4 regions of the Paenibacillus shunpengii genome follow, and region 2 is predicted to be linked to each of the others. Evidence: riboswitches for the same ligand, from Rfam matches in the RefSeq annotation. Region 2 holds a riboswitch; each other region holds the start of a gene.

Region 1 (3,108 bases), 310 kb from region 2:
TTGGCTTCTGGCTCTCACATTTATATTAACCAACTGGAGAATCTGCAATCTACGAAACGGGATCTCACATTATTTTCCTCAATCATAGGGAGATCATTCATTCATCTATTCTGACCCCGATATTCTTCTGCCTTCTCCTGCATACCTGCATGGATCGCTTCCTTCTCACTAACTCCCTTAACGGATGCCATATTTCGAATATCCTGAGTGATGCGCATGCTGCAGAATTTCGGACCGCACATCGAACAAAAATGCGCCGTCTTCGCCCCTTCTGCAGGAAGAGTCTCATCATGATAGGATAAGGCACGCTCCGGATCAAGGGACAGATTGAACTGATCCTTCCAGCGGAACTCAAATCTCGCTTTGGAGAGGGCATCATCTCTTCTGTGCGCTCTAGGATGACCCTTGGCCAGATCGGCAGCATGGGCAGCGATCTTATAGGCAATGACCCCTTCCCTTACATCATTCTTATCCGGCAGTCCCAAATGCTCCTTCGGCGTAACGTAGCACAGCATAGAGGTGCCAAACCAGCCGATCATCGCTGCCCCGATCGCAGATGTAATGTGATCATATCCCGGAGCAATATCTGTTGTAAGTGGACCCAGCGTGTAAAATGGAGCTTCCTGACAAATCTCCATCTGCAGATCGACGTTCTCTTTGATCTTATGCATGGGTACATGTCCGGGACCTTCAATCATCACCTGCACATCATGCTTCCAGGCGATCTTCGTCAGCTCCCCGAGCGTCGCCAGCTCTGCCATCTGGGCTTCATCGTTCGCATCATAGATGCTGCCGGGTCTTAGTCCATCTCCAAGTGAAAAAGCAACATCATATCGGCTCATAATCTCACAAATCTCTTCAAAATGAGTGTACAAAAAGTTCTCCTGATGATGTGCCAGACACCAAGCTGCCATGATGGAACCGCCCCGTGACACAATTCCAGTCATCCGCTCTGCTGTCATTGGAATATATCTTAGAAGAACGCCTGCATGAATCGTAAAATAATCAACACCCTGCTCCGCCTGCTCGATCAGCGTATCTCGGTATATTTCCCAGGAGAGCTTCTCTGCCTCCCCGTTCACCTTCTCCAACGCTTGATAGAGTGGAACTGTCCCAATGGGTACAGGAGAATTGCGGATAATCCATTCTCTAGTCGTATGAATATGGCGGCCCGTCGAGAGGTCCATGACTGTATCCGCTCCCCAGTGCACAGCCCAGCTCATCTTCTCTACCTCCTCCTCAATCGAAGAGGAAACAGCAGAGTTTCCGATATTCGCATTGATCTTAACATGGAATCGGCTTCCGATCAGCATCGGCTCACTTTCCGGATGATTAATATTTGCAGGCAGGATTGCCCTTCCTCTTGCAATCTCACTCCTTACAAGCTCCGGATCAAGCCCCTCGCGGATCGCTGCAAACTCCATTTCAGGCGTCACGATCCCTTTTCTGGCATAATGCATCTGAGTTACACATCGCCCTGACTTGGCTCTGAGCGGCTGTCTTCTGACGCCCGGGAACACCTCTACCTCCTGCTGGGCACTTCTGTCCGATCGAATCCCATTATCCTCTGGCCGTATTTCTCTTCCTTCATAAAACTCAACATCTTCACGCTCAAGGATCCAATTCTGACGCAAGAGTGGAAGGCCTTGACGAATATCAACTTCAGTATTCATGTCACCCATGGGTCCACTCGTATCGTAAACCCGAAATGGCTCATTCTGCTCTACTCCTTGGGGTGTGCTGGTGGGATGGAGCTCAATTTCACGTTCGGGTACGGCAATGTCCGGCCTTGATCCTTGGATATATACCCTCTTGCTGGCGGGGAATGGCTGTAGCCTTCCAGATTCGATCTTTAATTGTTCTCCTCTTATAGCCGATGTCTCTGTGTTCAATCCTTTGTTCGAATGATTCATATGTGCTTCCTCCTTTGTCGAGTTGGGTAGCCCTCTCCTGAGCTGCGTTTGAAAGACAGAAGCTTCACAAACGATAGCCAGTTATATAGAAGCTGCGGCAACAAAAAAAGAGCCCATTCCCACAGGGGAATCAGCTCTAATCCAAATAAGATCTTGGTGTACAGGCTAATAGATCTGCATAGACCACTAACAGAGCCATCACCGCATACAACGGATCCTATCCACATTATATCGCCAATTACTTCCCTACGCTGGTATGATCCAGATCAGGTCCAAAGAGTCCGGCACCTTGCAGTGCCATCTCAGCCCGGCATTTCGGGCTCCCCTAGTAAATTGTTATTGTTGTTTAAAAGAAATGGATTGACCTCATCCTTCGTCTGCATCAAGGTCCATACAAGATTATCTCATTCAGAGCATATTTTCAACCTTTATTTTCCATCCAATCCGAGAGAATTACCTCAGCATGAAACCCATTTGTGCCGCCGTCTCCATAACAATAGGCGCATATTCCCGAAGTGTCTCTTCCGACAGCCTGCTGACGGGTCCGGATAATGACAGTGCCGCTGCCACCTTACCCTTGCGATCAAAGATCGGCGCTGATACCGCTGCTGCTCCAGGCTCTCTCTCTTCATAGCTCGTTGCATATCCCAATTCTCGGATCTCTTGCAGCTGACTCATATAAATATCTTGATCAACGGACAAGGGGATATCAAAATTGCGTATCAGCTGCTCCTGCTCTTCTCTTGCTGCAAACGCAACCAACACTTTGCTTGATGCACCAACGGACAAGGGCAGCCTTACACCAACAGGTGCTACCCTTCGGATCGCTTGATTGCTCTGTACGGCCTGAACGCGTATCCGCTCATTGCCGTCCTTCAAATACAAGCTAACGGTCTCTCCCAAGCGATCACGAAGGCGCTCCATCGCAGGCAGCAGTAGAATCGCCGGGTCATCACTCTGGGACATATGTGCCGCAAGCTCCCATATGCGAATACCAAGCCTATACTTCTCCGTTGAAGGATTGCGCACAACAAACCCCCTGTCCTCCAGTGTTGTCATTAAACGATGAACGGTACTTTTATGTAAACCGATCTTACCCGAAATTTCTGTAAGACCCAGATCTGATTGCTCTGTAAAGCATAACAAAATATCCAATGCCCTCTCGACCGCTCGAACCGTTAATTTGCGATCTTGC
Region 2 (3,108 bases):
CTTGAGACCTGAGAAGATGGACGGGAGCGCGTGAGGCACCTCCAGCTTGCGGAAGATTTGCCCCTTGCTGGCCCCGGCCATTCTCATGTAGCTCAGCATCGCGCGGTCCGTTTGCATCAGTCCGTCCATAGCAGATACTGCGATCGGAAAGAAGCAGACCAGTGTAATAACGATGATCTTGGGCAGCAGACCGAATCCGAACCAGATCATCAGAAGCGGTGCGAGTGCAATCGTAGGTATATTCTGGCTAAGAATGAGCAATGGATACAGGGCCGTTTTCATAAATGGAACCAGATGCAGCACCATGGCTGTCAGAAGACCAATGGCAGCACCAATGCCGAAGCCGAGCAGGGTGAGCTGTACAGTCGCCCAAGTATGTTCAGTAAGACTTGCAGCCTGTGCAGCTGCTTCACGGGTAATATCAACAGGACTTGGCAGAATCCACTTCTCAATGTGAAAAAGCGGCACGGCTATTTGCCATACCGCCAAAAAGAGAATGACCGCCGCGACAGGCGGCAGCACACTTCTTACAACACGCTTCATGATGGATACTTCTCCGTTAGTCCTTCCATGCTGATTCCGCTTGGGTAATGGGCAATCTTGATTTGTGAAATAATGCTCGGGCTGCCAGCCTCAACGAGTACCTCATGAACTCTCTGCACAATTTGGAGCAGCTCAGGAAGCTCGCCCTCCAGCGTCGTTTCAAGGGGATGGACCTGATATTTCACCCCGGATTGCTGTATCACTTCAATGGCACGGTCTACATAAGGGATCGAATCTTCTCCATTCGGTGTCTTCGGAATGACTTGAATACTTAGCAATGTTTGAGCCATATGGGTCACCAACGCTTTCTTCAGTAATTATTGTTGTGGCAGAAATTCATTCGTAAAAGCTTTCTCGACATCCAGTGGCTGGTCCAGCAGCTCGTGCTCAACCATCCAGTCGGAATAGTTCTGCCATACCTCTGCTTTTTGCTCGCCCCAGCGAGCGGCATCATCCTGATATTTCGGACTGAGCCATTTCTGACTCTCAAGCACAAGCTCTTTATCGAGGTCAGGCACGGCCTCGCTGAGTATCGCCGCGGCTTCCTCCGGATGATCAATCGTATATTCATAGCCTTTGGTCGTTGCGCGCATGAAGGCTTTGACCAGCTCCGGATCCTCGTCAATGGTTGCCTCATTCGTAATAAGTACAGGTGTATAGTAATCCAGCTTCTCGGAATAGTCTTTAACGTAGAACATATCGATCGGTTCCCCGCGAAGCTCGGCTTCAATACCCGTCCAGGCGTAGAAGATCCAGGCAAAATCGATGTCTCGCTTCGTTGCGGTGAAGAAATCTGCATCCCCCATGTTTATATTGTTCACTTTGCTTACATCCGCACCTTCGAGACCCATAATTGTATCAAGAACCGCTGAGTCAATTGGGTTGCCCCATCCTCCATAGGTTTTACCCTCGAAGTCCTTCGGAGATTCAATATTACGGTCAGCAGGAGCTGCAAAGCCGGAAGTATTATGCTGAATGACAGCAGCAATGGATACGATCGGCACGCCTTGTGTCCGTGCTTGGGTGACCCCTTCCTGATAGCTTACGCCAAAAGGCACCTCTCCGGAAGCGACCATCGTATCTGCACCGGCCTGGCCGGGCTGAATAATCTCGACATTCAGACCTTCTTCCTCGTAGAAGCCTTGACTTACTGCAGCATATAAGCCGGTATGATTCGTATTTGGCGTCCAGTCCAGGACGACCTTGATGTCGCGGAGGCTATCGCTCGCTGCCGGCTCCTCCGCGTCTGCACCAGATTCCTCATTCGATGTGCCGCTATTGCCGCAGGCAGTGATGATCATCATGAGTACCGCCAGTAACAACATTCCTAATTTTTTGTACACGTTTCTCTCTCCTTTTCAATTACCCCTATTCTTGACGAAATTTCCATAATAACTCCTATAATTTCAATTGAGGCTTCCTTGACAGCCATACTGATAAGGGAGATCGGATAGAGTGCAATGGCATTCTTGCGACCATAATAAAAAAAGCGTCCCGGATAAGGGACGCATGCAGACGTAAGGGCTAAGGGCTGTCAGTAAAATAGAACAGCACACTCGAATTCTCTCCATTCCTACGCTGGCATTACCCAGATCAGGTTTAAAGGGTACGTATCTAACACGCTTTCACGGATACTATCTCAGCCGGCTAACCCAGCACCCCTTGAGGTTGAATATGAAGTTTAGGACATTTCAGAAGCTAATTATAGCCCTCCTTGGCTGGAAAGTACAGCATAATCAAGAATAAAATCATTGTCATATGGAAATGTCTAAATTATAATACCTTTAATTGAAAACGTGAAAAAATGCCTGTGAAGAGCATCCAACTCGGAGGTATTCTCGCCAAGGGAAGGCACTAGCCTTCCCCTAAGTTAATCGGCACCGCCCGTTATCGCGGAACCAAAGTGATTGAAGTGGAACCTAATGCTGACCGCATGAGGTCTGCTTCAATAAATTGGGTGGCACCGCGAGCATAGAGCGCTCCTCGTCCCAACGGATGAGGGCGCTCTATGTTTTTTTAGCTTGACCAAATTAACTTAGGGGTGACGACAATGCTGGATATGAAATGGATAAGGGACCATGCTGTACAGGTTCAGGAAGCAGCGGATTGGAAGAAGATAGACGTATCTATAGACGAGCTGCTGACATGTGATGATGTACGTCGAGAGCTGATTACGGAAGTGGAGAAGCTCCGGCAACAGCGAAATATGGATTCGGAGAGAATAGGACAGCTGATGAGAGAGGGGAATCGGGAGGAGGCAGCAGCGGCCCGTGAAGAAGTGCGGCAGTTGAATGGGCAGATTGAAAAAGCAGAAGCAAGGCTAGCCGAAGTGACGGAACGTTATAATGCGCTGCGGCTGCTCGTCCCGAATATGGTATCTCCTGACACGCCTAGAGGACAGAGCGATAAGGATAATGTCATTGTAAGACAGGTCGGAGAGGTCAGTGATCCTCTGTTCCCGATCAAGGACCATATGGAACTTGGAGAGCTCCATGAGCTCATTGATGCTCCACGTGGCGTCAAGGTTGGCGGCTCGCGCAGCTACTATTTAAAGGGAGACGGAGT
Region 3 (3,108 bases), on a different contig from region 2:
GTCTGAGTCCTGCCCAGCAACGAGCATAAGCAGCGTGTTCAAGCTGCGGAATCCATTTGCTTCCCTTCTGGAGCAGTTGAAGTATTCCTTTTACTGATACCGTCTTATCGTTATGAAAAGGGAGGCTCGTCGCCCCAATCCATATCTCCCCTCCTGGCTTAGGTACAAGATAAACATCATGTGTATAAATGGTATAATCCAATCTGATCTCAGGTGAGTAAACGGCTACAATTTCACCTTTGACAGCTACTGTAGGAAGATCGATCCCCAGGCTGGACAGCCCCCCTCTGATACCCAGTCCGAGTCCTGATGCGATAATGATGTTGTCACAAGCGTAGCTTCCTGTTGATGTTTCGACACCACAAACGTTTCCATTCCGAATATTAAGTGAAACCACGGGCTGTTGCTCCAGATAACGTGCACCTTTGACCCTAGCTCCATCAATCAGAGCTCTATTCAATTGGGCAGGCAGCAGCTGAAGCTGATCAGGATAATAATAAGCGCCTTCTGCTTGGTCACAGATCGCGGGAATCTCCCTTCTAAGCTTGAGTGGATTCCAGTACTCTTGATAATCCGTTTTCATGGATTCCATAGAATCATTCATAAACGGTGAGACAAAACCAGCACTATTCAATGCGACATCGATAGGAGTTAGAGCGGATAAATCATCAATTAAAGGTTTGATTAGCTTAAGACTGCGTTCAGCCAAATTTTTTAGCGCAGGAACTGCGAATGATTCTAAATGCGGCGCCAGCATACCTGCAGCAGCTCCTGAAGCTCCCGATGCCATCCCCTCTCCCTCCAACAGCAGAACATCCTTACCATCCCTTGCCAAGAAATAAGCAATGGCTGAACCGATAATCCCTCCGCCAACCACGATAAACTCTGACCTGCGAGCGGTATCCACGTTTTGCTCGTAATCTTGCATATCCGTCTTCCTCCTTACTTGATCGGTCCATAACGACAAAGTGCTTGATGATATTCTTGCACTGCACCAAGCGGATCTGCTGCATTCATCACTCCGGATATCACAGCGATACCTGATGCTCCTGCATTAACGAGTTCATCAATATCTGTCGGCTTAATTCCTCCTATCGCAATAACCGGAATATGCACCTCCATACAAACCCGCTGTAATGAGACGACTCCTCTCGGAGCAGCACCCGGCTTACTAGAGGAAGGATAAATATGACCGTACAATAAAAAATCAGCTCCCAGGTGCTCAGCCTGCTTTGCCTCCTGGAGGGAATGGACAGATACGCCAATACGTGTCTTTGTGATCCCACGTCTTGTCATAGAGCTCTTGAGAGACTCGATCTGATAAAGCTCCTTCATCCCGATTTGGAGAATGGCTGGCTCATACTCGTATACCAGATCCTCTTGACGATTAAGCCCTATCTTACTCACTGGAATGTGATGAAGGATCAGGGTATTTATGAACTGTTCGATTTCCTTCACGTTGCTGATTTTATCCCGGATATGTACAGCCGTCGTATAAGGCCATAGGGTAGAGAATATGGGAATCCAGTCAGATGGGGATGAGGAGGGAGAGATCACATGTAGTTCTAGTTCAAATTCGGGCTTCAATATGATAGATCACCTCCTTATTGAGAAAACAAGCCTGTGGGTAAATCCCCGCATGTCCCGCAAGCCATCGCGGCAACAAAAAAACCACTTCCTAATGGAAGTGGTTAAGTTTACATTGATAAAATGCAACAAAGACTGATACATGAAATCTACAGAGCGTATCACTATCGATGAATCATGAAGCCTGCGCTCTAGCATCCTATCAGTTCCCACTTCCCTACGCTGGTATAACCCAGATCAGGTACAAAGAGTCCGGAATCGATTCATTCCATCTCAGCCGCTCACGTGCAGCCCCCCTAGTGAAATTACTATACAGTTGTAGAATTACGTTGAATATGTTAACACATAAGCAAGGATTTGGAAAGTCTTAACTTGACTAGGATTTTAAACTTTAGTTGACCATTCTTCTACATTCCAGGTCTTGGTTACCCAATCCTCATAAAAATCCGGTTCGTGGGAAACGAGCAATACCGTGCCTTTGAATTCTTTGAGTGCACGCTTCAGCTCTTCCTTGGCTACCACATCCAAGTGATTGGTCGGCTCATCGAATAGAATCCAATTCGTCTCGCGCATCATGAGCTTACATAGACGTACCTTGGCCTGTTCTCCCCCGCTCAGCATGTTCAGCGGTCTTGTAATATGTTCATTCTTAAGACCACAGCGCGCAAGATGCGCACGTACTTCATGCTGATTCAAATGAGAGAATTCATTCCATACATCATCAATTGGTGTAATTTTGCCAGGACGTACTTCTTGTTCGAAATAAGCCGGGAATAGGAAATCCCCCAGATAAGTCTTCCCGCTCAGCGCAGGAATTTTTCCGAGAATTGTCTTGAGAAGCGTGGATTTACCAACGCCGTTACATCCGACAATGGCAATCTTATCTCCCCGCTCAATCGTCATGGTCATTTTGGGAAGCAGTGGATAGTCATACCCAATCTCAAAATCGATGCCTTCAAATACGGTCTTGCCGCTTGCGCGGGCATCCTTGAAACCAAACACCGGCTTGGCCGCTTCTTCAGGACGATCAATGCGTTCAATACGATCCAGCTGCTTCTCACGGCTCTTCGCCCGTCCTGAGGTTGAATATCGAGCCTTATTTCGCTGAATAAAATCCTCTTGCTTCTTAATAAATTCCTGTTGCTTCTCGTAAGCATCAATATGCTGATTCTTGTTGATATCAGCCATCTCAAGGAACTTGTTATAGTTCGCCGAATAACGGGTCAGCTTCGCAAATTCAAGATGATAAATGACATTCACGACCTGATTCATAAACTCTGTATCATGTGAGATCAGCATGAAGGCATATGGATAGTCCTTCAAATAACGAGTCAGCCATTCAATATGCTCAACATCCAAATAGTTCGTAGGCTCGTCCAGGAGAAGAACGTTAGGCTTCTCAAGAAGCAGCTTGGCTAGTAGCACCTTCGTCCGCTGTCCACCGCTAAGGGCTGATACGTCACGGTCAAGTCCTATCGCATTCAGACCAAGCCCATTCGCCATCTCTTCTACTTTGACATC
Region 4 (3,108 bases), on a different contig from region 2:
TCTAGCATGGATAATCCTGCATAAAAGAAAAGGATAGAATCGGCACATACCCGCTGTTGAACGGGTACTCGATTCTATCCTTTTTTACTTTAGTTCAGCTTGGATTTATCCTGTTGCTGCTCGAGCTTGAGCTTCTCTGGTGTAACGTCGTCTCCATTCGGATCTACAATGGTCAGTCCGGATATGGTGGACAATACCTGTCCGCGGATGGCCTTCAAATATTCCTCACGAAGTGCCTTCTGTTCGGTGATTTCCTCCGGTGTAAGGCCTTCCTTCTTCTGTTTACGACTCAGCTCATTGATTCTATTTAATGAAGGGATCTCCATGGTATCAGCCTTCCTTTCAAGCTACATTGTATCCTGACAGTTTACTGTATGATACGGCTTATTGCAACCCGAAGGGTAGAAGATAGGCTGTTATCTGCTACTCTACAGCTTTGGTTCTGAGCAGCGTAATACTCATTGCAATAAATATGAACCCTGTAGCTTTGTTAAGGATCGTCTTCATCTTGACGTTATTTCTCAGTTTACCCGTTGCTGTGGACGAGAAGGCGGCGATCAGGATGCTCCAGATTCCTCCGGTCAAGCAATATGTAAGACCAAGCACTACAAAAGGCAGTGGCGAAGCATCGCTGCCCGGGGCAATAAATTGCGGCATAAATGCGAGAAAAAACATGGCGACTTTAGGATTGGTTACATTCGTGAAGAGGCCTTGCGTAAATATTTTGGAATTCGATAACTCGGAAGGCATATCTGCAGGTCCACCATGAGACTTAGCCTTAGGCGATGCCTTGTCGATCAGCATTCGAATGCCGAGATACGCTAGATAAATTGCACCTATAACCTTGATGACATTGAACAGAACAGCAGAGCTCATCAAGATCACGGATAAACCGAACGCAGCAAGCAGTGTATGCACAACGCCCCCCGCGGTAATGCCAAGCGCCGAAACAATGCCCGCCCGCTTCCCCTGAGCCACACTTCTGCCAAGAACATACATCGTATCAGGCCCTGGCGTAATATTGAGCAGGATGGACGAGATCAGAAATACTTCGAAGTTAATAATACCCAGCATGTGGAGCCCTCCTTTGTTGTAAATATCATAATTCATGTTTAACAATTTGTGTAGACAATCGAGTCTTTACAAAACAGGAGAAAGCAGTATAATGGGTTACGATTGGAACAGCATAATCGAAATACAGCACTAGGGGTGCCTTAACTGGCTGAGAGACCAATACGTCGATGATATGAACGATGGCGGTTAACCCTTTACACCCGATCTAGATCATACTAGCGTGGGGAAGTGCGGGGATATGAAATGATATAGGCCCGGAACCGGCATCTGATCTGGACATAAGCTTCAGTTCAGACGAAACCATATTCTGGGCATCACATTTTATTGAGCTGCACTCACTTAGGGGTGCAGCTCTTTTTTGTGTTGTTTCAACAATTCAAACTTGAGGAGATGGAGAAATGAGTACAGAAGTATGTGGAACAAGTCGGATTGTGGGCTGTCGTTTTTCACTGTATCCGATGAGTGATCGATTTGTTGATATTATTCTGGGTGCAATCCAAGAGGCGGATACCTCCAAGGTATGGACAGAGACCGGTGATGTAAGTACCTGCGTACGCGGCAGGCTTGAGCATGTTTTTGATGTTATGAAGGCGATTTATCTGCATGCAGCCAAGACAGGCGAGCACGTAGTGTTCAGCGGCACCTTCTCTATTGGCTGTCCGGGTGATTCGGCGGGTGATGTGTACATGTCAGAAGATGCCGTTCGGATGAATGAAGATATGATCTCCTCCATCCGTATCGAAGGAGCAGCGGAATATGCCTTATATGCTCTCGGAGAGCCGGAATACATGAAGAAGATTGCGAACGTCGTTGATATTGCGAAGAAGGATGGCAGCTACGGCGGAGGTATTCATTACGCTACACGCTTAGAAGGGGATGTACATACCATTTTTAAGACACTGGAGCAGTCCTTTGAAGTGACGCAGGAATCGGTGTCCCATGTCGTAATGACCGTAACGCTGTCCTGCAACAGTCCTTCTAATAAGAAGCAAGGGGAGGCGGAATAACGTATGGGAGCCTGGAAGCTGCGTGACATTATCGTATTAAGCTCATTGTCCGTTGTTTTTGCCGTCATTTATCTCGTGTTCTTACAGATTGGAAACCTGCTCACCGGTGTCATGGGACCGATGGGTTATGAGGTGATCTTCGGAATCTGGTTCATTGTCTCGATTATTGCTGCGTACATTATTCGCAAGCCAGGGGCGGCCTTTCTGTCCGAAACCATTGCAGGCATTATTGAAGTACTGATTGGAAACACGACGGGTCCCATTCTTATCGTATCGGCGATGATTCAAGGTCTTGGAGCAGAAATGGTCTTTGCAGCGGTTCGTTATCGTAAGTATTCGCTGTCCGTCTTGATGCTATCAGGAATAGGGGCGGCCGTGTTCAGCTTTGCCTGGGGCTACTCCCGATCCGGCTTTGCTGCATTATCACCCGAATTTGTAATCGCAATGCTGGTGGTTCGGATCATCAGCGGAGCAATTCTGGCCGGTCTGCTCGGAAAATGGATTGCAGATGCGCTGGTTCGTACGGGTGTGCTGCGGAGCTTCCCGGTTGCCAGAGCAGCAGCCCGGTCACACAAAGCATAATGGTACTCCAAACACATAAAGATCAGCCGGCTGATGAGACATTTAAATCTTCTGCTGCCATTGAAGTGAGAGATTTGACTCTTCAGTATGAGGAAGAAGCTCCGCTTGTATTAAATAGGATCACATTCGACTTGATTCCAGGTGAGATGCTGCTGCTCCTGGGACCTAGCGGGAGCGGTAAGAGCTCGCTCGCGCTGTGTCTGAACGGAATTTATCCGCAAGAGATCGAGAGTCTGGTCACGGGAAACGTCAGGATATGGGGCAGGCCGATGGTAGAGCAGAGTGCAGCATTGCATGCGCAAGCTGTAGGGATTGTCTTTCAAGATGTCGACAGCCAGTTCTGTATGCTGACAGTGGAAGAAGAGGTTGCCTTCTGCTTGGAAAATGTGGAATGTCCACAAGAGAGGATCCGCAGCCGAATGGATGAAGCGCTTGAGATGGTTGA

The links. A riboswitch is a leader RNA that binds a small molecule or an ion and turns the genes downstream of it on or off. The one in region 2 is predicted to bind thiamine pyrophosphate.
Region 1: linked by a shared signal. The riboswitch ahead of thiC (phosphomethylpyrimidine synthase ThiC) and the one ahead of ACFSVM_RS14885 (ABC transporter substrate-binding protein) in region 2 are both predicted to bind thiamine pyrophosphate.
Region 3: linked by a shared signal. The riboswitch ahead of ACFSVM_RS13465 (thiamine phosphate synthase) and the one ahead of ACFSVM_RS14885 (ABC transporter substrate-binding protein) in region 2 are both predicted to bind thiamine pyrophosphate.
Region 4: linked by a shared signal. The riboswitch ahead of ACFSVM_RS01595 (YkoF family thiamine/hydroxymethylpyrimidine-binding protein) and the one ahead of ACFSVM_RS14885 (ABC transporter substrate-binding protein) in region 2 are both predicted to bind thiamine pyrophosphate.

Annotation. Positions count from the first base shown of each region.
Region 1 covers NZ_JBHUMJ010000003.1:413,339-416,446, reverse strand. Annotated here, with positions in the region: gene thiC (phosphomethylpyrimidine synthase ThiC) at 102-1,913, opposite strand; TPP riboswitch at 2,140-2,250, opposite strand; gene ACFSVM_RS16210 (IclR family transcriptional regulator) at 2,367-3,108, opposite strand, start outside.
Region 2 covers NZ_JBHUMJ010000003.1:102,119-105,226, forward strand. Annotated here, with positions in the region: gene ACFSVM_RS14875 (ABC transporter permease) at 1-543, opposite strand, end outside; gene ACFSVM_RS14880 (thiamine-binding protein) at 540-833, opposite strand; gene ACFSVM_RS14885 (ABC transporter substrate-binding protein) at 861-1,868, opposite strand; TPP riboswitch at 2,097-2,216, opposite strand; gene serS (serine--tRNA ligase) at 2,594-3,108, shown strand, end outside.
Region 3 covers NZ_JBHUMJ010000002.1:2,890,448-2,893,555, forward strand. Annotated here, with positions in the region: gene thiO (glycine oxidase ThiO) at 1-928, opposite strand, end outside; gene ACFSVM_RS13465 (thiamine phosphate synthase) at 943-1,587, opposite strand; TPP riboswitch at 1,785-1,895, opposite strand; gene ACFSVM_RS13470 (ABC-F family ATP-binding cassette domain-containing protein) at 1,972-3,108, opposite strand, start outside.
Region 4 covers NZ_JBHUMJ010000002.1:367,376-370,483, forward strand. Annotated here, with positions in the region: gene ACFSVM_RS01580 (DEAD/DEAH box helicase) at 1-5, shown strand, start outside; gene ACFSVM_RS01585 (DUF896 domain-containing protein) at 90-326, opposite strand; gene ACFSVM_RS01590 (LysE family translocator) at 424-1,074, opposite strand; TPP riboswitch at 1,196-1,318, shown strand; gene ACFSVM_RS01595 (YkoF family thiamine/hydroxymethylpyrimidine-binding protein) at 1,473-2,081, shown strand; gene ACFSVM_RS01600 (ECF transporter S component) at 2,085-2,663, shown strand; gene ACFSVM_RS01605 (energy-coupling factor transporter ATPase) at 2,663-3,108, shown strand, end outside.